2 linked regions of the Planctomyces sp. SH-PL14 genome follow. Each later gene encodes a partner of the first gene's protein in a complex. Links are inferred from orthologs where the notes say so. Each region holds a gene or a part of one and is shown on either strand. Other genes may lie near its edges. The genes, in order: mnmG and VT03_RS03295.

Evidence for each region.
Region 2: the proteins of mnmG (region 1) and VT03_RS03295 are in contact, whole or in part, in a solved structure (PDB 9HIP), measured with the Escherichia coli proteins. The link is inferred for Planctomyces sp. SH-PL14 from one-to-one orthologs.

What each region holds. Positions count from the first base shown.
Region 1 is NZ_CP011270.1:4,532,198-4,542,650, forward strand. Bases 3,688-6,595 are described here. They hold mnmG (tRNA uridine-5-carboxymethylaminomethyl(34) synthesis enzyme MnmG), read left to right. Parts: upstream 3,688-4,135; coding sequence 4,136-6,055; downstream 6,056-6,595. Other genes in these bases: VT03_RS17525 (trypsin-like peptidase domain-containing protein), read left to right, coding at 3,688-3,730; VT03_RS17535 (DUF6157 family protein), read left to right, coding at 6,093-6,557. Outside these bases: VT03_RS17515 (glycosyltransferase family 39 protein), read left to right, coding at 73-1,476; VT03_RS34250 (DUF2892 domain-containing protein), read right to left, coding at 1,483-1,779; more of VT03_RS17525, read left to right, coding at 1,970-3,687; VT03_RS17540 (carboxypeptidase regulatory-like domain-containing protein), read right to left, coding at 6,951-7,388; VT03_RS17545 (DUF1559 domain-containing protein), read right to left, coding at 7,599-8,615; holA (DNA polymerase III subunit delta), read right to left, coding at 9,118-10,140; VT03_RS17555 (transposase), read left to right, coding at 10,377-10,453. UniProt on the Escherichia coli protein: NAD-binding protein involved in the addition of a carboxymethylaminomethyl (cmnm) group at the wobble position (U34) of certain tRNAs, forming tRNA-cmnm(5)s(2)U34.
Region 2 is NZ_CP011270.1:810,793-821,204, reverse strand. Bases 807-3,673 are described here. They hold VT03_RS03295 (tRNA modification GTPase), read right to left. Parts: upstream 2,998-3,673; coding sequence 1,615-2,997; downstream 807-1,614. Other genes in these bases: VT03_RS03290 (transglutaminase-like domain-containing protein), read right to left, coding at 3,028-3,673; VT03_RS03300 (protein arginine kinase), read right to left, coding at 807-1,519. Outside these bases: VT03_RS03305 (class I SAM-dependent methyltransferase), read right to left, coding at 1-464; more of VT03_RS03300, read right to left, coding at 461-806; more of VT03_RS03290, read right to left, coding at 3,674-4,509; VT03_RS03285 (GlsB/YeaQ/YmgE family stress response membrane protein), read left to right, coding at 5,088-5,498; VT03_RS03280 (hypothetical protein), read left to right, coding at 5,612-6,988; VT03_RS03275 (hypothetical protein), read left to right, coding at 7,044-7,433; VT03_RS03270 (hypothetical protein), read left to right, coding at 7,528-8,370; VT03_RS03265 (RidA family protein), read right to left, coding at 8,379-8,837; VT03_RS03260 (TolB family protein), read left to right, coding at 9,366-10,409. UniProt on the Escherichia coli protein: Exhibits a very high intrinsic GTPase hydrolysis rate. Involved in the addition of a carboxymethylaminomethyl (cmnm) group at the wobble position (U34) of certain tRNAs, forming tRNA-cmnm(5)s(2)U34.

The sequences.
Region 1 (10,453 bases):
GGGAGCGGGGACTATGCTGTGACGAGCGACACCGGACCTCCGACCGACCTCGTCCAAGGCTCCTCTCTCCTGATGTCTTCCCCTCCTTCGATCCCTCGGTCGGCCCGAGAGGCCACGGCCCACGCGGAGGGAGCGGGGCCGGGAGTCGGACTGGTCGTCCTATCGGTCCTTGATGCCGCCAAACTCGCGCTGGTGCTTCTCTCGGGGTTGGGGCAGCCTTGGCCGGACTCGGTCGGTTACTGGTCCCTCGGTCGGGACGTCGCCGCGGGGGACCTGGCCCTGTGGGGCGCGGCGGTCGGCTATCGCACCCCCGGGTATCCGTGGTTCCTGGGAGGACTGCAGTGGGCCCTGGGCGACCGGGCCCTGCTGGCGACTGCGATCTTCCAGCAGGGATGCGTGTGGCTCACCCACCTGATCGTCGTGCTCTGGACCTGGCGGCTTTCCGGATCGCGACGAGGGGCGCAGATTGCCTATGCGCTCTGCGTCTGTTCGACGGCCCGGCCCCTGTACGCCAACTGGATTCTGACGGAAACGCTGGCGACCTTCATCCTCGTCGGGGTGTCATTCCTGCTCTCATCGACCGGGAGCGCCGCGCGGCTCCGGTCCATGCTGCTGGTGGGGCTCCTGGCCGGGATCGGGGTCCTGATCCGTCCTTCGCTGATCGTGCTGCCGATTGCCGTCCTGGCGGCGGGAGTCTGGCAGGCTCGAAGCCTGTCCGGGTCGCGAAGTCGCGCCGCCACGATCATTGGTCCGGTTCTCCTGGCGCTTCTGATCGTGGTTCCGTGGGCCGGGCGAAACAAGGTCCTCTTCGGCCGCTGGGCGCTCGTGACTTTCGCGGGGCGGGAACTCTGGACAGCCAACTTCAGCCCGTGGCCCGGAGCGGGGCTGGCAATACCGGAAGACGGCCCGGGAGGGGAGCTGCGCGACCGCATCGCGGCGGAACCGGCGATCGATCTCCGTCACAACTGGAGCGTGGCGAAAGCCCTGGCGGCCTCGGGGCTCAATGATGCGGAGCTCGACCGTCTCATGGAGCGGACGACATGGCAGGCGATCCTCCGCCAGCCAAACCGCGCGGCGTTCTACGGGGCGGCGCGGTGTCTCACGTTCTGGTATTGCCGGGAGTTCGCCCCTCCGACGAACGAGATCGGCCGATTCCCATCAGGAACGACGATGCCGATCCCCTCCAGCACCCGGGAAACGGTTCTCGCCTGGACGCCTGAGCGTCGGCAATGGTTCGTCGTGGCGGCGGGGGCGATCAGCGGATTGTGTGTCCTGCTGCTGATCCGGGATCCGGCGACGCGCTGGAACGGTCTCCTGCTGGCGGGGCTCTGCGGAGGGACGACCCTCCTGACCGCCGGCTTGGAGATCCCGACCTACCGCTATCGCCTGCCGCTGGAACCGCTCCTTATCGTCGCCGTCGCGACCGCAGCGTCTCGATTCCTCCACACGCCGACGGACGAACCCGCCGGAGGATGATGTCGCTCAGGCTTCCTGACGCACGCGGGCCGGCCGCGGCGAGCTGTTGACGCGGGCCGGCTCCAGGTCGTCTTCGGCGGTCGACATCCCGAGGGCCTCGTAGGTCATGCAGTGACCGGTCATTCCGCGGTAGAGAAGCCCGCCTCCAACCGCCAGCGTGAGGATGTTCCAGGATCGGGCGAACAGCAGGCTGCTTGCCAGGAGTCCGCCGCCGATCAGAAGGGAAAGCTGCTGCTCGTGCTGGCTGATGTTCCGGTGACAGGCGGAACCGCATTCGGAGGAAGTGTTTTGAGATGCCATCATGTCCTCGATTCTTGCAGAGATAGATTCGGTGAGGGTGGAGCGGGCAAACTGTGTGCCCCGGACGAAGGAAGGTGATCCCTGGAAGGCCGGATGTTGTTGAACCGAGTGGTTCGACGGTGGTAGAGTCGGGCGCGGATCGGTGTCGGCTTTGGGCATCGTGGATCGTGAGGGCAGGGGACGAGGTGACGGAATGAGCACATTCCTGTGGCGAACGACCGGCCTCTTCATGCTGGCGGTGCTGATGTCCCTCGGGCCGACAAGTCTCGCCCAGACGAAACCGGGGCTCGGGACCGCTTCGAAGAGTCCCGCCGACAAGGCGATCGACGGGGCGTTTTCCAAGCTCCGGACGATGCGCCGGCCGGCCGACGGAGTCGCCCTGCTGACCACGCTCCTCGAAGACAAGACCTTCTCCGCCGTCCAGCGGCAGAAGGTCGCCAGGGAACTGGAGGTCTGGCAGAAGCGCGAGGCGGACAAGCTCGTCCGCAGCGGGACCAGCTGGATCACCGCGGAGGAGAAGACCCGCCGGGAGAAGGAGGCGGACCTGCTGATCGAGAAGGCCTTCCTCCTGATCGACACGAAGGACTATCGGTCGGCCCGGGAAGCCCTCGAAAAGGCGAGCCGGACCGACGACGCCGGGCTGAGGGCGGACTTTCTGCTGGGCCTGCTCAACACGCCGATCCTCGCCAATTCGCCCGAGACGGCGGAGAAGCATTTCCGCAAAGTGCTGACGCGCTCGCCGAATCATATTCCGACGCTCAACAACCTCGCCCTGTGCTGCGTTCGGCAGAAGGAGTTCTCGAAGGCGTATGAGTGCTGGCGGCAGCTGGGCGAAGTCGCCCCCAACACGCCGGAGCTGTCGCACAACCTCGGCCGGCTGCTCGACGAGTCCGGCAAGGGGCTCATCAACCTCGGGAACTCCGAGAAGAAGCGGTTTCAGGACCTGTACCTCGATATCGCCACCGGGGAGAACGCGCCGGACCGCTACAAGCAGGGGGGCTGGCGGTACATGCACCTCACGCTTCCGAAGGAGGAAGCGGACCGCACCCCTGTCCGCGACGCCTCGTCGCTGATCCTGGCGGCGAGCGGGACGGGGTTCGCGATTCTGCCGGGGGTGGTGCTGACCAACCGGCACGTCGTGAACGACGCGCATTCGATCCGGGTCGATGTCGAGACCGCCTCCGGCTGGACGTCGCTCGAAGCGAAGGTCAAGGCGGTCAGCGACACGCTCGACCTGGCGATCGTGGAGTGTCCCAAGCTGGTTTCACCGGCGGTGCAGGTCTCGACCGGCGCGCAGCGCCGCGGCTCGGAGGTGATGATCCTGGGCTACCCGAAGCCGGGCGCGCTCGGTCGGACGCTCAAGACGACGCGGGGCTCGATCACCGCTCTCCCCAGCAGCGACTACGACGGCATGCTGCTGTTCGACGCGACCGCCAACCCCGGCAACAGCGGCGGTCCGATCGTCGATCAGAACGGGAACGTCATCGCGGTCCTGACGGTGGGATTCGACCTCAAGGGGCAGCTCACCGGGGGCGTGACGATGTCGGACGCGCTGAAGTTCATCCAGTTCCACTATGGGGACTATCGGCCGAAGCAGGGGGGCAAGAAGCTCGAATGGCCCGACGTCGATGAGCTGATCGCCAAGTCGACCGTGATGGTCGGGGTCTACCAGCAGGTCGTGAAGCTCGGAGCGGGGACAGGGGGGGCCGCGGGACAGGCGACGAAGTCGTCCGGCTCCTACATCGAAGACAACGCCTGCTCGTTCTGTGGCGGTTCGCAGATGGTCACCTGTTCGGCGAAGGGGTGTTCGCGGGGTGGCATGTCGGTGACGGAGACGGTCCAGGCGGGGACGAACCCGGTCACCGGGCAGGCGCTCTTCAAGTCGGTGACGCGGAAGGTCTCGTGTGGTACCTGTGGCGGGACGGGAAAGATCGACTGCCCCCGATGCCACTGATTCAAACCGCGTCCTCGTCGGCACGACTCCCATAGCTTAAGCCCAAGGTGCTACGGCCGCTGGGGTCAAGTTGGCTCACCCCCTTGCCGCCGGAGGCGCTTCCATGAGGAACCGTGGTAAGCAACGGACGCCCGCTTTGTGTCACCGGCGTTGAGGACTCCACGCTCGCTTCGTAGTCCCCGTGGGTTGGTGAGGGGGCATACGACACGTCGTCCGCGTCTGGACACTCACTCCTTCAGACAGTTCTCGACGGCCAGGCCTCCGGCGGGCAAAGGGGCGTTGCCCCTCTGCACTCCCCACCAGGGTGCCCCTGGACCCGGTGAGGGCTGTGACTTCGGGTGAGCTGTTTCACCGGGGAGCGCGCCGGTAGACTTACGGGCTTGTGCTTGAACGAGAACGGTGAGAATGAGCGGCTGCAGTTACGAATTCGACGTCGTGGTCATCGGGGCGGGACACGCCGGAATCGAGGCGGCCCTCGCGTCCGCACGGCTCGGAGCCCGCACCGCCTTCCTCACCATGAACTGCGACACCGTCGGCCAGATGAGCTGCAACCCAGCCATCGGCGGCGTTGCCAAGGGACAGATCGTCCGCGAAATCGACGCCCTCGGCGGCGAAATGGGGAAGTGCATCGACGCCACCGGCATCCAGTTCCGGATGCTCAACAGCGGCAAGGGGCCCGCCATGCACAGCCCCCGCGCCCAGGCCGACAAGAAGGCCTACCAGTTCCGCATGAAGGAAGTGGTCGAAAACGAGCCGAATCTGCACCTGCGACAGGAGATGGTCGAAGGCCTCCTGACGGAGGAGGCGGAAGGCGGAAGGCTTAAGGCGGAAGGTAGAGGGGAAGAGGCCGTGAACGGCCTCCCATCAGAGGCGCCGGACGCTGAGCTCCCCTCTTCTCTACCTTCAGCCTCCCGCCGCATTCGCGGCGTCGCCGTCCGCGGCGGCGCTGTCTACCGCTGCCGCGCCGTCATCGTCACGACCGGGACGTTTCTTCAGGCGATCATGCACACGGGAGAAGCGAAGACTCCCGGCGGACGCGCGGGGGACGGCACGACGGGGACGATGTCCGACAGCCTGCGGGACCTCGGCTTCGAGCTGGAGCGGTTCAAGACCGGCACCCCGTGCCGCCTCAACGGCCGGACGATCGACTTCTCCGTCCTCAAGGAACAGCCCGGCGACCCCGAGCCGACCCCCTTCTCGTTCCTGACCGACCGGATCGCGCAGCCGCAGATGTCCTGCTGGCTGACCGACACCAACCCTTACGTCCACGACCTGATCCGAGCCAACCTCCACCGGGCCCCGATGTACAGCGGTCAGATCCGCTCGACCGGCCCGCGGTACTGCCCGTCGATCGAGGACAAGGTGGTCCGGTTCGCCGACAAGGAATCGCACCAGATCTTCCTGGAGCCCGAAGGACGGAACACCTGGGAGTATTACTGCAACGGGATCTCGACCAGCCTGCCGCGGGACGTGCAGGACGAGCTCGTCCACTCGATCCAGGGGCTGGAAAAGGCCCAGATCATGCGGTACGGGTACGCCGTCGAGTACGACTTCGCGCCGCCGACGCAGCTCCACGCGACGCTGGAAACGAAGCGTGTCGAAGGGCTCTACTTCGCCGGCCAGATCAACGGCACGACCGGCTACGAAGAAGCCGCGGGACAGGGGCTGATGGCGGGGATCAACGCGGCCCTCAAGCTGAAGGGGGAGCCGCCCCTGATCCTCGACCGCAACCAGGCCTACCTGGGGGTGTTGATCGACGACCTCGTGACCCGCGGCGTCGACGAGCCGTACCGGATGTTCACGTCGCGGGCCGAGTACCGGCTGCTGCTGCGGCAGGACAACGCCGACCGCCGCCTGACGCCGACCGGAGTTCGGATCGGCCTGGCGACGGAAGAGCGGCGGACGCGGCATGAGGCCTACGAAGAGGAACTGGCGCGAGGGCTGGCCTTCCTCCGGAAGACGCGGCACGAACACGACACACTGGAGGCGTGGCTGCGGCGGCCGGAGATGACTTGGGACAGCCTGTGTCAGATGGCCCCGGCCGTGGGAGAGCTGGGGCTCAGCCCGCGGGCGGGCGAGCAGGTCCAGATCGAGGTGAAGTACGCTGGTTACGTCCAGCGGCAGGAGCTGGATGTGAAGCGGGCCGAGAAGGTCCAGGCAATGCGGATCCCCGAGACGTTCGACTTCCGGGCGATCCCGCAGCTCCGGGCCGAGGCGCGGGACAAGTTGAGCCGGGTCCAGCCGCGCGATGTCGGACAGGCGGGCCGGATCAGCGGCATTACGCCCGCGGACCTGGCGGTCGTGATGCTCTATCTCAAGAAGTGACGAAGCGGGCCGGGTCGGTGCGGGGAGGGAGAACGCAATGAAGGCGTCGGCGATCCCGAAGGCGAGTCTCGATCCGCACAGGAACTACGTCGACACGTTCATCACGGTCGCGCCGGACTCCACGGCGAAGGAGGGGACTGCGCCGCCCGTCCGGGGCGAGGCGCCGACGATTCCGCAGCTGGAGTTCGAGCTGTTGTCGAAGAGCCCCGGAAAGTGGACGCAGCAGGAGCTTCAGTTCGCGGTCCATCTGCGGCGGGAGGGGATTGCGGCCGCGGAGGCGAAGAGTCGGCACCGGGAGTTGTGGGAGGCGTTCTTCTCGAAGTCTCACGCCTGCCTGCGGGCCTCTGCGCTCCCCAAGAAGTACGGCTGGGGGTTGCGATTCGATTCGGATGGCCGGATTACGCTCGTGTCGGTGGAGAGTTCCGAGTACGCGCGGATTGCAGCGGGTCGTGAAGCCGGGACGAAGATCGTTCCGGCGATGCGGAGTCGTCGGGCGATGTAGCGTACTGCACGGGCCGCGTCCTTGCCGGACGGACTCTGGTAGCTCAAACCCAACGTGCTACGGCCGCTGGGGTCAAGGGGGCCACGCCCCCTTGCCGCCGGAGGCACTTCCATGAGGAACCGTGGGACACAACGGATGTCCGCTTTGTGGAACCGGCGTTGAGGACTCCCTCAAAATACACCGCTCGCTTTGCAATCCCCGCGGGTTGGTGAGGGGGCATACGACACGTTGTCCGCGCTTGGATACGCCCTCCTTCAGACATTCCCCGACGGCCAGGCCTCCGGCGGGCAAAGGGGCGTTGCCCCTCTGCACTCCCCACCAGGGTGCCCCTGGACCCGGTCGGGACGGAGAGCCCCCGTCGGACGTCTGCTCTCCCTTCAGCCTCTCCCACCACTACTTCGACTTCAAATCAAACGTCTGCGTCCACCCCGCGTCCGGCACCGTCAGCGTCAGCTTGGTCTGAGCGGCGTCGCTGAATCGCGGCGGCACCGTCTCGATCGCACCAACGTCCGCCGCCGACTGGCCCGGCGGAACAGGAGAGCCATTCGGCAGACCCATGCGGGAGACGACGATCTTGTACGATCCCGGCGGAATCCCGGTCTCGGTCCGCCACTTCGCTTCGAACTTCCCGTCCTCGCCCGTGTAAGCGACCCCCGCAATCCCCTTCGTCTCGCCGTCGGGAAGGAACGTCATGGCAGCCATCGTCAACGGCTTGCCGTCGAGAGTCACCATCCCATTGACGGGAGCCAGCTTCTCCGGCTTCTCCGACTTGGCCCCCCCGCAACCGACAAGCGCGGAGACGAGGAGCATGTAAGGAGCGAGTGAGCGCATCGGACGAATCGACATCGGACAGAAACCCGGGAATGGAGAAACCCTCCGTTCTCCGCTGACCACCCAAAGGGCCAGCGGAGAACCGGGGAGGGATGAGGGAAGGAGGGCTGTGGTGGTGGGACAAGGCCGGGTGCGGCCGCCCGCGCGGCCGAGAGAAGCGGAAGCGGAACGACAGGTCCCGCCTCCGTCACGACATCCGGCTGGAGGGAATCAGAAGTCGCCGAGCAGCTGACCGTCGGAGATCGTCCCCAGACGGCCGCGGGCGGTGTTGTCGAGGTTCTCGGTCAGGAACCGGACGGCGCCGTCCCCCATCAGGACGTTCATGCCTCCGGCGTGCACACTCCCGGGAGCGCTCCAGGTTCCGAGGCGGAGCGGGATCTGCGTGATCGGCGGAGTCCAGGCGCAGCAGTCCCAGTTGTTGATGTTCGCGGCGCGGGCCAGGTCGACCCCCTGCCCGACCCACTTGGCGTAGCCCCACGTCCCGGTGACGCCGTCGCGGATATCGAGCGTCGTCTCGCAGACCGCGACACTGTTGCTCATGCCGTCCTTCACGTCGCCGATTCGGGCGCTCGAGTTGATCCCGAACATCCGGCGGCTCGTCGAAGCAACGTTCATCCAGTCCGTGCAGTTGCTCGAGGTGCCGACAACATTGAACTCGTAGCTCGTCTTGGCCCCCAGGTAGGCGGCGTTGGCACCGCTGGACGCGATGGAGTAGTCCGCGGATGTCGTCGACCGGTAGAACCGGTCGCCAGGATCCGAGGGGCACAGGAATGCCGGAAGCGAGACGGAGACGACCTTGTCGTTCGTCCCCACCGCCGTCCCGGTCAGCACAGCCGGACTTCCGGTCCGCACGTGGTTGCTCGCGGGCGAGCTGTGGTCGTACTGGTTGTAGAGGGCCCCCTGGTCGATGTAGGGGAGCAGCATCGTCCAGCCGCGGGCGTTCCGGACGGGACTGTTCACCGTATTGGGGGCCGCCACGCTGATGCACGAGCCCGGGTTCATCGACGAGAACGGGAAGATGAAGTGCGTCTCGTGATAGCTGTGGAGGGCGATTCCGAGCTGCTTGAGGTTGTTCTGGCACTGCGACCGCCGGGCCGCTTCGCGGGCCTGCTGCACGGCGGGCAGCAGGATCGCCACGAGGACGGCGATGATGGCGATGACGACGAGCAGTTCGATCAACGTGAAACCGCTTGATCTCCCGCGGAGACCGGACTTCGAAAACAGCATCAGCTCACCCTGGGAAAAACGGAGACACTTTCGGGGCCGCCTTGATTCCTCGCGGGCGGCGCCGTTCGAACCTGTTCGACGCGTGGAACTCCACGCATTCGCGGAGGAGAGACACGGAGACGACCGCGTCGTGATCCGGCGATCGGACCAAGAGGTCCGGACAGGCGCTCAGCACGTTTCCGATCCCATCCTGGGCGGTCGCGCGAGCGATGTGCCTAGTGACTTAGCAAGCGACATTCCAACACCGCGAAACTGGCGATTGCCACGCGGGAAACGCAATCGGCAAAGGCCTCCGCCGGGACATCTGCTGCTGGAAACACTTCGCACAGAGTGGATTTAGGTCGATCTGCACCGCCCGTCTCGAAGCTCTCTCTGTTTTGCGAACAGTGCCCTTCAAAGCGGCAGTGTCCGATGGGTTCGCCGTGATGAGAGAGGCGCTCAGGCCCGCGCTGCCTCAAAAGCGGATGAGGATGCCTGTGGAGTGCGCAAACACTGCCTCGCCTCACGCCTGGCTCACGGGGACCGTTCCGGTGAGCCACAGGACGAGGTTCTCGATCTGCAGCCGATCCGAGACGCGGCTCGCTCCCTTGAGTCCGCGGTCGGCGGCGACGAGGCGGGGGATGATCCGTTCGGCTCGGTCCCGGCCGATGCGGCGGAGGTACCGCTCCACCAGCTCCAGCTCCTTGTAGTAGACGCCCGCCTCCTTGAGGGCGGCCGGCAGGGCCATGGAGCGGGACTTCTCGGTGGCGTTGGCGATCCGGCGGAAGACAAAGTTCATCCCGCCGAGGATCTTTTGCGGGGCTTCTCCGGCGTGGAGAAGTTTCTGGATGCACTCGAGGGCTTCGCCCGGTTTGCCGTCGCGGATGGCGTTGACCATGGTCCAGGTGGTTTCGGCCTTCCAGCCGCCGACGAGCTGGCGGACTTCGTCGACGCCGATCCGTTTCCCGTCGCCGACGAACGAGGCGAGTTTGGCGAGTTCCTGGGCCAGGAGGGTCAGGCTGGTTCCGGCGAGTTCCGGGAGGAGGGCGGCGGCGTCGCGGGTGAGTTGTTTGCCGTACTGGGACTCGGCCTGTTCGGCGAGCCATTTGGCGAGGGCGTTGCCTTCGAGCTGGGAGCAGTCGAGCTCGAGGCCCATCTCGGCGATCTTTTTGGCGAGTTTGGTGTTGGCTCGCCAGGTCTTGAGTTCGAGGACGAGGGTGGAGCGGGAGGAGGGTTTGTCGCAGTAGGCTTCGAGGGCGGGGCGGTGTTCGGTGACGAAGTCATCCGCGCCGTGGACGACGATGACGCGTGCGGAGCCGAACATGGAGACGGTCTGGAGTTCTCCTTTGACCATCTTGAAGTCGCACTGTTTGCCGTCGAAGGGGACGAGTCCCATGGAGGCGTCGGCGTCGGGGCCGAGGAGGGCTTGGGCGAGACGGGAGATGGCGCTGTTTTTGAGGTGGGCTTCGTCGCCGTGGAGGACGATGACCGGGCCGAGTTTGGCGGGGGTCTTGGCGAGGAAGGCGGTGGCGTGGAGGGCGGGCATGGAGAAGATTAGAGCGTGTCTGGAACCGCCTTTCAGTCTCGAACCGCGTTCTAGCCGGCACGGCTGTGCCACCTCAAACCCAACGTGCCACGGCAGCCGGGGTCAAGGGGGCAACCCAACGCCGTTAACCCTGGTTCGTGTTCAAAAAGAAAGTCTTGATGCGACATGGCGTTGTGGAGACGCTTCGGTTCTCACACTGAAACCCACCCACTTCGCCCTCCCGAAAGGATTCGGGGATGCCGCATCAAGACCTGTCTCCGGATGTTGCGCTCAATTCTCGGCATCTCGAGAAAGCTCTGCAATGGCTTCTGGC
Region 2 (10,412 bases), 3.7 Mb from region 1 along the record:
AACGTTTCGCTTCCCGGCGCGTTCCAGTCGAGCTGCAGGACGTCGTCCGCGGAGAACCCGTTCACCAGGGCGTTGTACCGGCAGAGGAGGCAGGAAGTCGGGTCGTAGTCGCTGTAGGTCACGACATCCCCCGCCTCCTGCATCGCGAGGCCGACGATCCCCGTCCCTGTGCCGAGTTCCAGAACACGCTCGCCCCGTTTCCAGGGGGGCCTCTCCAGCGCCCTGATCATGGTGTAGGACGAGGGCCACACGTACCCCCAGTAGGGCATGTAGCCGTTCTTCTGGTGCGCGCGGATCACGTCCGGATCGTCCAGCAGGACGTCGGGGGTCGCCGGCTTCAGGAGCCGCAGGTCCCGGGATCCGGCGCGGAAGGTTTCGACGGTCCATCCCCCCGGCAAGGCGGGAAGAGGCGGAAGGTCGAGCTCATGGAAGGGAGCGGGAAGCGTGGCCGCGGCACTGGTCATGTCGCGGCGGGTCCCAGGCGGTCGCGGAGGAACGCGGCCCGCGCGGCGTTGCGGTCCTTGGACTCCAGCGACGTCTGATGCAGCTTCTGCAGATGGGCCGGCTGCGTGTGGATAAACAGCACGTTGAGGTCGGGAATCGTGACGCCGCTGACGAGGCCCAGCGACAGCCCGAGCCGCACGCTCGAGAGGAGGTGCATCGTCTCTTCGGCGGTGATCGTCCGGGCGTTCTGCAGGACCCCGAAGGCCCGCGATACCTTGTCGTGCAGCTGTGCCCGGGCGTCCTTGAGGAGCGCCTGCCGCGCCCGCCGCTCGTAGCTGAGGATGTCCGGCACCATCCGCTTCACGTTCGCCAGGATCTGGGCCTCGGAGCGGCCAAGCGTCGTTTGATTGGAGATCTGGTAGAAATCTCCCATCGCCTGGCTCCCCTCGCCGTAGAGGCCGCGGACCGCCAGTCCCATCCGCTGCATCGCCTGGAAGACCTTCTGGATCTCCTTCGTCATGACGAGGGCGGGGAGGTGGACCATCACGCTGACCCGCATCCCGGTCCCTACGTTCGTGGGGCACGCCGTCAGGAAGCCGAACTGCGGGCTGTAGGCGAACGTCACCGCCTGCTGGAGGGAATCGTCGACCGCATTCGCTTCCTGCCAGCACTCGTCGACGGCGAAGCCGCTGCGGAGGGACTGCATCCGCAGGTGATCCTCCTCATTGATCATGACGCTCGTCGTCTCCGACGCGTTGATCGCCACGCCGCGGGGCCCGGTCCCTTCCGCGTGCTCGCGGCTGATCATCTGCCGTTCGACGAGGAACTGGCCGTCGAGCTGCGTCAGCTGGTCGAGGCGGAGATAGGTGAATTCCTGGTTCGCGAACTGCCGGCAAACCGGCTCGCGCAGCAACGACTCGACCGCCGCCTTGGTCTCATCCGAGGCGCGGGGAGGAAAGGGATCTGCGCTAACGTTTCGGGCCAGACGGATCCGCGTCGAAATGACGACGTCGGACTCCGGTCCCGACCCTCGCAGCCACTCGCCGGTTCCCTTCGCCAAAGTGTCGAGTTCCAACTCAAATCTCCTGCATTCCACCGCATGTTTAGTGCAATGCGGTCCCAACGTCCAGCAGGCTTCAATTCTAGGCGGGACAGGGGGTTCCGCGGAGGCTACTTGCCGATACAGAAGCGGGCGAACAGCCGGTCGAGCACATCCTCGTTCGAGACTGCCCCGGTGATCTCGCCGATCCGGTCGAGCGCCTGCCGCAGCTCCATCGAGATCACCTCGTCGCCGAGGTCGCCGTCGAGGGCCGCGATCGCGGATTCAAGGGCCGTCAGGGCGGCCCGCAGTTCCTCCCGGCACCGGACGGCGGTCGAGGGGATGATCTCGTCCCGCCGACCAAAGTCCCGCCGCGCCCGGCCCGCGATTGCCCCGATGACTTCGGCCATCCCGAACCCGGACTTCACGCTGCACGACACATGTCCCCGCGGCCCGTCGCCAACTCTCTGCGTTCCGGCGTCGCATTTCAGCAGCAGGTCGAGGTCCGGCGGCCTTGGGAGCCGCGCTCGAAGCTCGCGACTCGCGGCCTGCTCCAGCTCTGTTGCGTCGGCCGCGTCGCACCAGATCACGACATCTGCCTGTTCAAGCCGCGACACCCGCTGCCCGGTTGCCTGAGCCATGATCTCGTCCGACGGTGCCTCCCAGCCGGCGGTGTCGAACAGGTCGACCGACAGTCCGTCGATTTCCGCCATCGCCTGAACAACGTCGCGGGTGGTCCCGGCGACATCCGAGACAATCGCCTGATCGCGGCCGGTGAGAGCGTTGAACAGCGTGCTCTTGCCGGCATTCGGCAACCCGACGAGCACGACCTGCGGCCGGGCGGCGTCCCGATGACGGGTTTCCGCAACGCGGAGGAGCGTGGCGACGTCGGTGATCGTCTCCTGGACTCGCCGCCGGACATCCGTGCGGCTGACGAATTCGATGTCCTCTTCCACAAAGTCGAGCCCCGCCTCCAGGTCCGCCAGATCGCAGAGCAGCTGCTCGCGAAGGTCTCCGAGCCGCCGCGACAAGCCCCCGGCCAGTTGCGTCAGCGCCGTCTGGAGCTGGTGCTCGCTCTCGGCGTCGATGACGCCCAGCACCGCCTCGGCCTGCGTGAGGTCCATCCGCCCCGCCAGGAAGGCCCGCAGCGTGAACTCCCCCGGCCGAGCCAACCGGCAGCCATTTCGGACAAGGCGTTCCAGCGCCAGTTCCAGGATCGGCGGCGAACCGACGAGGTGCAGCTCCGCCATCGGCTGCCCGGTGTAGCTGCGGCTCGTCGGCCAGACATGAAGGTCCACCGGAACCGACCGGCGGAGGTCGGCCGGTCCCTCCGTCAGGGTGAACGCACGTCGCGTCCGGCGGGCCGCGGTCGGTGAGGCGGCGGCCTCCTCATCCGTAGCCGGCAGGAGTTGCTCGACCACCGTCACGACATCGCGTCCGGAAACGCGGATGATTCCGCGCGGAGCGCGGCCCGGAGCGGAAGCGATGGCGCAGATCGGCTCGTCGAGGTCCATCGTCGCGAGTGACTTCCTTCCCTGAGCCCGTTACTTCGCGGCCGGATCGACGACCGCGATCGTCGCACCGGACCAGAGGTGAATCATCTTCACGAAGTCGGTCATCGGATTAGGAGACTGATCCGAGAGGTCCGAGTCCCCCATCTTGAGATGGCCCGACCGGACGTCGACGATCTCCAGCGCGGAGTCGAACGGGACCCAGGCGCCATCGACGTAGGCTTCGGTCCACATGTGGCCGCCAAACGCCTTGATCGGATCGACGTAGACCAGTCCGATGGCGACTCGCGAGGGAATCCCCTTGGCCCGCAGCAGCGCGGCGAGCAGGACGGAGTGCTCCGTGCAGTCGCCGGTCAGCGACTCTGCGACTTCGGTGGCGGTCGCCATTGCGACGGAGAAGGTCTTGTTCTTTGTCCGCCGGTGGACAAAGTGCGTCAGCCCCTTGGCAATCTCCCGCGGACTCTGGCCAGCGGCGTCGTACTCATCCGCGAGGGCGCGGACCTTCGGGTTGTCCGAGTCGAGGAACGAGTTCGCCTCCCGAAGACTCTTGGCGGGCTCGGGCTGCGGCTGGGGCCGCACCCGCGAGACGGTCAGAAGCGTTTCCGAAGGGGTCTTGCGGGTCACCTGCTGGCCGTCCCGTCCGCTCTCGAACAACGTTGAGGGATCGGCGGAGGTGGCGGTGATGCGGTAGGTCACGGTCTCGGCGTGGTGCGGATCCGGAACCTCGACCTTGATGAGGCCGTCGAGGCCGATGTCCAGTTCCGACTCCGGGATCGCCTTCAGGGCTTCGGCCTCAGACACCGCGTAGGTCGTCATGCCCAGGACGTTCGTCTCGAGCTTGGCCACTTTCCCGTCGGGCTCGCTGAAGATCAGCATGTCGACGCCGGGGGTGATCGAGTTCTTCATCTCGGTCCGGTCGAACTTTCGGACCGATCCGTCGAGGAGCTTCGTCTCTCCGGGCTCCAGGGCCTTGAGGCTGATCGTGGCGACCTTGGCAGTCTCGGGGGAGAAGATCTTGAACGTCGCGCTTTCCCCTGGCTTGAGGGGATGTTCCTCCAGGTACCGTTCCTGCCAGGCGGGGGAGCGGACGTCGTCGCCGATCTCGACGCGGGACTTCGTCACGCGGCCCGAGTTGCGGGTCTCCAGGAGGAAGGCGTTTCCTTCGGCCCGCCCGGTCATTTCAGTTTTGCTGATCGGCGGGTTCTCGGAGATGAACGAGGAGCTCAGGAGTCGGCCGGACTTGGGGTCCTCTTCGGAGGACTGCCGGACGATCATTTTGAGGGAGACGCCGAAGCGTTTGATCGTCATGGCGACGAGGGTGTCCGAGATCAGGACTTCCTGGCCGTTGCGGGTGACCGTCCGCGTGTTGGAGCTGGAGTATCCGACCCGCTGGCCGCCGAGGAAGATGACCTGCCAGTCTTCGCGCGGCTTGGAGGTCTCGGAATCGGCGCGGGCCGGATGGAGGGTGATTGAGCAGGCAGCGAAAAGGAGGAGGGCGGAAACGAGCGATCGCATACGGGCTCCGAACGGAGGGCTGAGGGTGCTGGAACACCGTCCCGGGGGGAATGTTAGGATTCTATTCACATCCCGTGGACGATTTGAACACGATCTCGGCAGAACGATAGCCAGCATCCCCACCAACCGGGTCCAGGGGCACCCTGGTGGGGGATGCAAGGGGGCAACGCCCTCTTGCCCGCCGGAGGCCCTCTCGTCGAGAGATGTCTGAAGGAGATCGTGTCCAAGCGCGGACAGCGTGTCGTATGCCCCCTCACCAACCCGCGGGGATTCCGATGCGAGCGGGAAGTCTCAACGCCGGTTCCACAAAAGGGACATCCGTTGTGTCCCACGGTTCCTCATGGAAGTGCCTCCGGCGGCAAGGGGGTAGGACCCCCTTGACCCCAGGCGGCCGTGGGACGTTGGGTTTGAGCTATCGAGTCGTGCCGGCGAGGACACGGCTCAGCTTTGGCAATCTGCGAAATCTGCGGGAGCCCTACGGGAAAGACCGATTTGACGCGAGCTGACGGTTTCACCGCGTCGATCCCATGAAGCGCGTCCCGCCAAAAACGGGGCCAACACCGCTCCCGGAGACTCCCATGGCACTGGACGCTTCCCTCATGACGTCGCTCGAGCAGGGAGCCCACGAAATCCTGCTGTGGGTCGGCTTCGGAACCGTCGTCGGACTCACCGCCAAAGCGATCATGCCCGGCCGCGACCCCGGCGGAGCGGTCGGAACCCTCGTCATGGGAATCGTCGGAGCCGTCATCGGCTGCGGCTCCCTCTCGTTCTTCACCAGCAGTATCAAGGTCTCTCCCATCAGCTCCTGGGGCTTCGTCGCCTCAACCGCCGGGGCCTTCCTCCTCCTGGGCTGCTACCGCCTGTTCGCCGGCTCCTTCATCCGCGAAACGGAAGACCGCTGGCTCGAACTCGGAACCCGCACTCGCCGCCGCAGCCCGCAGTCGAACAAGCGAGAAGTCTGGATCGAAGAACGCCGCCGAGCGGGATGAACCTCCCGTTCCGCAAGAAAACGCCCCCCGAACAACAGGGCTGGACGGCGCGTCCCGTCCCGGATCCGACTACAATTCCACCTCGGAATTGTGGCCCGTAGATCTTGGGACTCATGTCGATTCAGTTTGAATGTGCTTCGTGTTCCGCTGCCGTCCAGGTGCCGGACAACGCCGCAGGGAAATCCGGAAAGTGCCCCAAGTGCGGCGCGCGGATCCGCGTACCCGCCGCCTCCACTCTCGCGGCTCCCCCGGCCCCGCCGTCGGAAGCGGCACCCCCCTCCGACCGCCGATCCGCCTCCCGCGCGAACGCGGCCCCGGCCGCTGCCCCCGCGGAGGCCCCTCGTCCAGTCCGCCGCGAGGCAGCCGCAGCCGAACCGGGCGCCCCCGAATCCTTCTTCGCCAAGTTTGGCGGAGGGACGGCAGCCGACGAAGCCTCGGGCTCCGGCCGCAAGCGGCGCTCCGAGTCCTCGGCCCCCGCTCCCTCTCCATTCTCCGTCGCGGAAGCCGAACCGCCGGTTGCCCAACCGGTCCGCCCCATCGAGCCGGTCGATCCCTTCAACCCTCCCACGGATGGCGCGGACGCCGATATTCAGTTCTTCGACGATGAGCCGGAGGAGTACCAGGGCTCGCCCGCGATGGCGCAGTACCGGAACCGGCAGCCGCTCCCCACCTGGGTCTACGCCCTCCCGGTGCTGGCGATCGTGATCGTCGCCGGAGCGGTCGCGGGCTACATGAAGCTGAACGAGAAGCACTACGTCGGAGAACTCGACGGCGAGCGCGTCGAGCCCAAGAAACCGATCAGCGTCACGGTCTCCTGGCAGGAAGCGGGCGCGACCGAGGACCAGGTGAAATTCGTCCGGCAGGTCCTCGACAAAACGTCGATCCCCCTCGCCTCGAACCTCATGGTGGTCTCGTTCCTCAGCGACGTGCGGGGAATCATCGTCGAGGTTAAGGATGGCTACGACACCGACATCGTCCGCATCGATCCTCACAAGGTGCCGATCGTCTCGGCTTGGCTCAGCCAGAACGCGGAGCGTCTCCAGATCACACGCTCGACAACGATCGGCCGCGCTGCCAACGATTTTGTGAGCCGTGTGTCGACGGCGGTGCAGAACCAGTCGGGGATCCGCGACATGGCCGAGTTCCGCGATCGACTCGGGGTCCCCGCCCTTAACCGGACTCTCGGCCACTGGGTCGAGGCGGTCGTGGACGGGAAGATTTTCCCCTGCATCTACGAAGACCCGCAGGGAGTGCTGTACTTCGCCGTCCCGTCCAACGCACGGATGTTCGAGATCCAGGAGAAGACGGAGAAAACGGGCGGGCGCGTGCTGCCCCCCTCGTTCCGGCTGACGGTGAAGGTTCCCCCACGGACCATCGTTGACTCCCCCGTTACGGAACCGGCGACCGTGCTGGAAGGGGTCATCCCGGCCGGCCAGAACGCGCCGATGGCGCCGGCGGAACCCACCCCCAAGGGGTCTGGGGACCTGTAGTCGCGCCCAACTCTCCACCCGTCCGCTTCCTCTCTGCGTCCCCTCTCCGTTCCTCATGCCTGACTTCGCGGATCTGGTCCGTTCCCGCAAGGAGTGGATCGCCGACGTCCTGATCCCCTGGTGCCGCTCCGCCCCGCTCGCGGACCTGCGGAAGGCGGAGGAGGAATGGCTCGACATCGCCGGGAAAGTTGCCCCGCAGCTTTCGCTCTGGCTGTGGGCCTGGAGCCGCTTTCCGGTTCTCTATGTCGAAGGTCTCCCGGGGCTCGAGGAAACCCATCGCGTGCAGGTCACGTTGGCCGACCAGACCACCCTCACCGGCTTCCCCGACGCCCGGAAGAGCCAGCGCGGTCAACTCGTCCTCCTGCTCGACGGCTCTCCGCTCCGGGAAAGCTCGCCCCTGCCGATCGACCGGATCCAGACGATCGAACGTCTCCTGGATTCGTGAGAAGACGCAAATCGGCTTCGATTGTTGCCGCCTCGATCGTTAATCTTTTCTTCATCTCCCGTCTGGCTCGTCCCTTCAGCCCCTTCCGACTTCCATGAGACTCCTCTCCGTACTGGCGGCTGTCGTTCTTCTCCTCACCGGAGCGGGCATTCAGTCCGGACGTGCGGACGACCTGCCGTGGAAGTACCCGATCGACATCGCTGTGGGTAAGGAGGGGGAGATCTACATCGCCGACCTCAAGCTGCCGGGGATCTGGGTCTACCGCGGCGAGAATCTGGAGATCGTCGTCCAGGGGACATCGAAGTACCGCACTCCCCTCAACGCCATCCGCTGCCTGGCGGTGACCGACGACGGAACGCTCCTCGCCGGCGATTCCGCCACCCGCGAGGTCTACAAGGTCAGTCCCAAGGGAGAGCTGACGTCGCTCACGAACGGCTACGTCGGCATCCCCATTACGATGGCCCCGCACGGGACCGACCTCTTCGTTTCGGACCTCGAGCTCCAGCGGGTGTGGAAGGTGCCCCTCGCCGGCCTTCCGAAGAACCAGCCGCCGGAGGAGTTCACCGTCATCGGCGGCGCCCGCGGGCTCTTCTTCGATAAGGACGAACTGTGGGTCCTCTCCTCTCCCGCTCCGCAGCTGCAGCGGTTCTCGATGGACAAGAAGCCCACCGTCGTGGTGAAGGACCTCGTCTTCGAGTTCCCGCACCAGATCGCCCGTAAGGACGGCGTCTCGTATGTCAGCGACGGCTACAAGAAGTGCGTCTGGAAGGTGACGGACGACGGCAAGGCGGAGCAGTGGGTCAGCGGCGCCCCGTTCGTCAACCCGCTCGGAATCCGTTTCCAGGGGGACGACCTGCTGCTCATCGATCCCCGCGCGAAGGCTCTGTTCCGGATCAAGTCGGACGGCACGCGGGAGACGGTGCTGCCGAAGCCGTAACCGGTTCCTCAGTTCACTTCGAACGTGAACTCGATCTCGACGCTCGCATCGAGGGGCAGGGCGTTGACGCCGACCGCCGCACGGGCGTGTTTGCCGATGTCACCGAAGATCTGGACCAGGAGTTCGCTGGCGCCGTTGGCGACGATCGGCTGATCGGAGAATCCGTCTGCGCTCTGCACGAAGACACCGACCCGGACCACGCGCGTGACGTGGTCGAGGCTTCCGAGGAGCCGGTTGACGTGAGCCAGGGCGTTGAGGACGCACTGCCGGGCGGCGGACTGCGCGACGTCGACGGGGGTCTTGGTCGGGACCGGGCCCTGGGCCATCAGCGTTTTCCCGGCGAACGGGAGCTGTCCGCTGACCTGCACGAGATTCCCGGTTCGGACGGCTGGCAGATAGGCCGCGACGGGAGCGGGGGGCTCGGGGAGGATGAGGTCGAGTTCTTTGAGGCGGGCTTCGACGGACATGCGGATCGCTCCCAGTGGCGGTGACCGGTTGGAGGTGTGTTATCGCAGACGGGGTGGTGTCCGACAAACGGTGGTCGCTGTTCAAACGCAACGCCGCCCCCGACTGGGTCCAGGGGCACCCTGGTGGGGGATGCAAGGGGGCAACGCCCTCTTGCCCGCCGGAGGCCTGGCCGTCGAGAGACGTCTGAAGGAGTGAGTGTCCAAGCGCGGACAACGTGCCGTATGCCCCCTCACCAACCCGCGGGGATTGCAAAGCTCGCGGTGTGATGTGAGGGAGTCCTCATAGCTGGTACCACAAAGGGGACATCCGTTGCGTACCACGGTTCCTCACCGGAATGCCTCCGGCGGCAAGGGGTTGCCCCCTTGACCCCAGTGGCCGTCGCACAATGGGTTTGAGCTGGCATCGCTGTGCCGGCAAGTACACCGTTTGAGCCAGCAGGATTGGCCACAGATGAGTTGCGGACCGCCGGGGCATGTTTCACCATGCGCCGTCCGCCTTCCATCCGATCCCCCGCAGCGGAGAACTACGTGCCCCGACTCCTGATCGCCCTCCTCCTCGTGATGGCATCGACGGCCGCCTCCCGCTCAGTCTCCGCCCAGGAGACTCCGGACGCCGAAGCAAAACACCTCGCCAACATCCGGCAGGTCACCTTCGGCTTCCCCCGCGCCGGCGAGGGCTACTTCTCGCCCGACGGCAAACTCGTCGTCTTCCAGGCCTACCCCCTCGGCTACCCCTTCTACCAGATCTACGTCCAACCGCTCGACGAGCGGACCCCCCGCCTCATCAGCACCGGCCGCGGCCGCACGACCTGCGCCTTCTTCACACCGGACGCCAAGCAGATCCTCTTCGCCTCCTCCCACACCGATCCCAAGATCGCCGAAACCGAGAAGGCCGCCCGCGAACTCGCCGCCCAGGGGGGCCGGCGGCGGTACGAATGGGACTTCGACCCCGAGATGGAGCTGTACGTCGTCAACTTCGACGGCACGGGAATGAAGCGGCTCACCGAGTCCCCCGGCTACGACGCCGAAGGGAGCTACTCGCCCGACGGAACGCACATCGTCTTCACCTCCATGCGGGACGGCGATCCCGACATCTACGTCATGAAGGCGGACGGGACCGACGTCCGGCAGATCACGGACGTCCCCGGCTACGACGGCGGCCCGTTCTTCTCCCCCAACGGGAAGTGGATCATCTTCCGCAGCGACCGCGACAAGAAGGACATGCTCCAGCTCTACGCGATCTCGGTCGACGGCAAGGAGACGGTCCAGCTCACCAAGGACGTGAACCAGGTCAACTGGTGCCCCTACTTCCATCCGAGCGGCAAGTACCTCATCTGGTCGGGAGCGGACTACAGCCGCGGACCGATGGGAGCCAACTTCGACCTGTTCACGATGGACATCGACATGACCGACACCACCCTCAAGGGAGGCGCGGTCGAGCGGATCACGACGCACGCCAAGGCGGACGTCCTCCCGGTCTTCAGCCCCGACGGCACGAAGCTCATGTGGACGAGCAGCCGGACCGAAGACGGAACGAGCCAGCTCTGGATCGCCGACTGGCTCCGCAAGTAACCA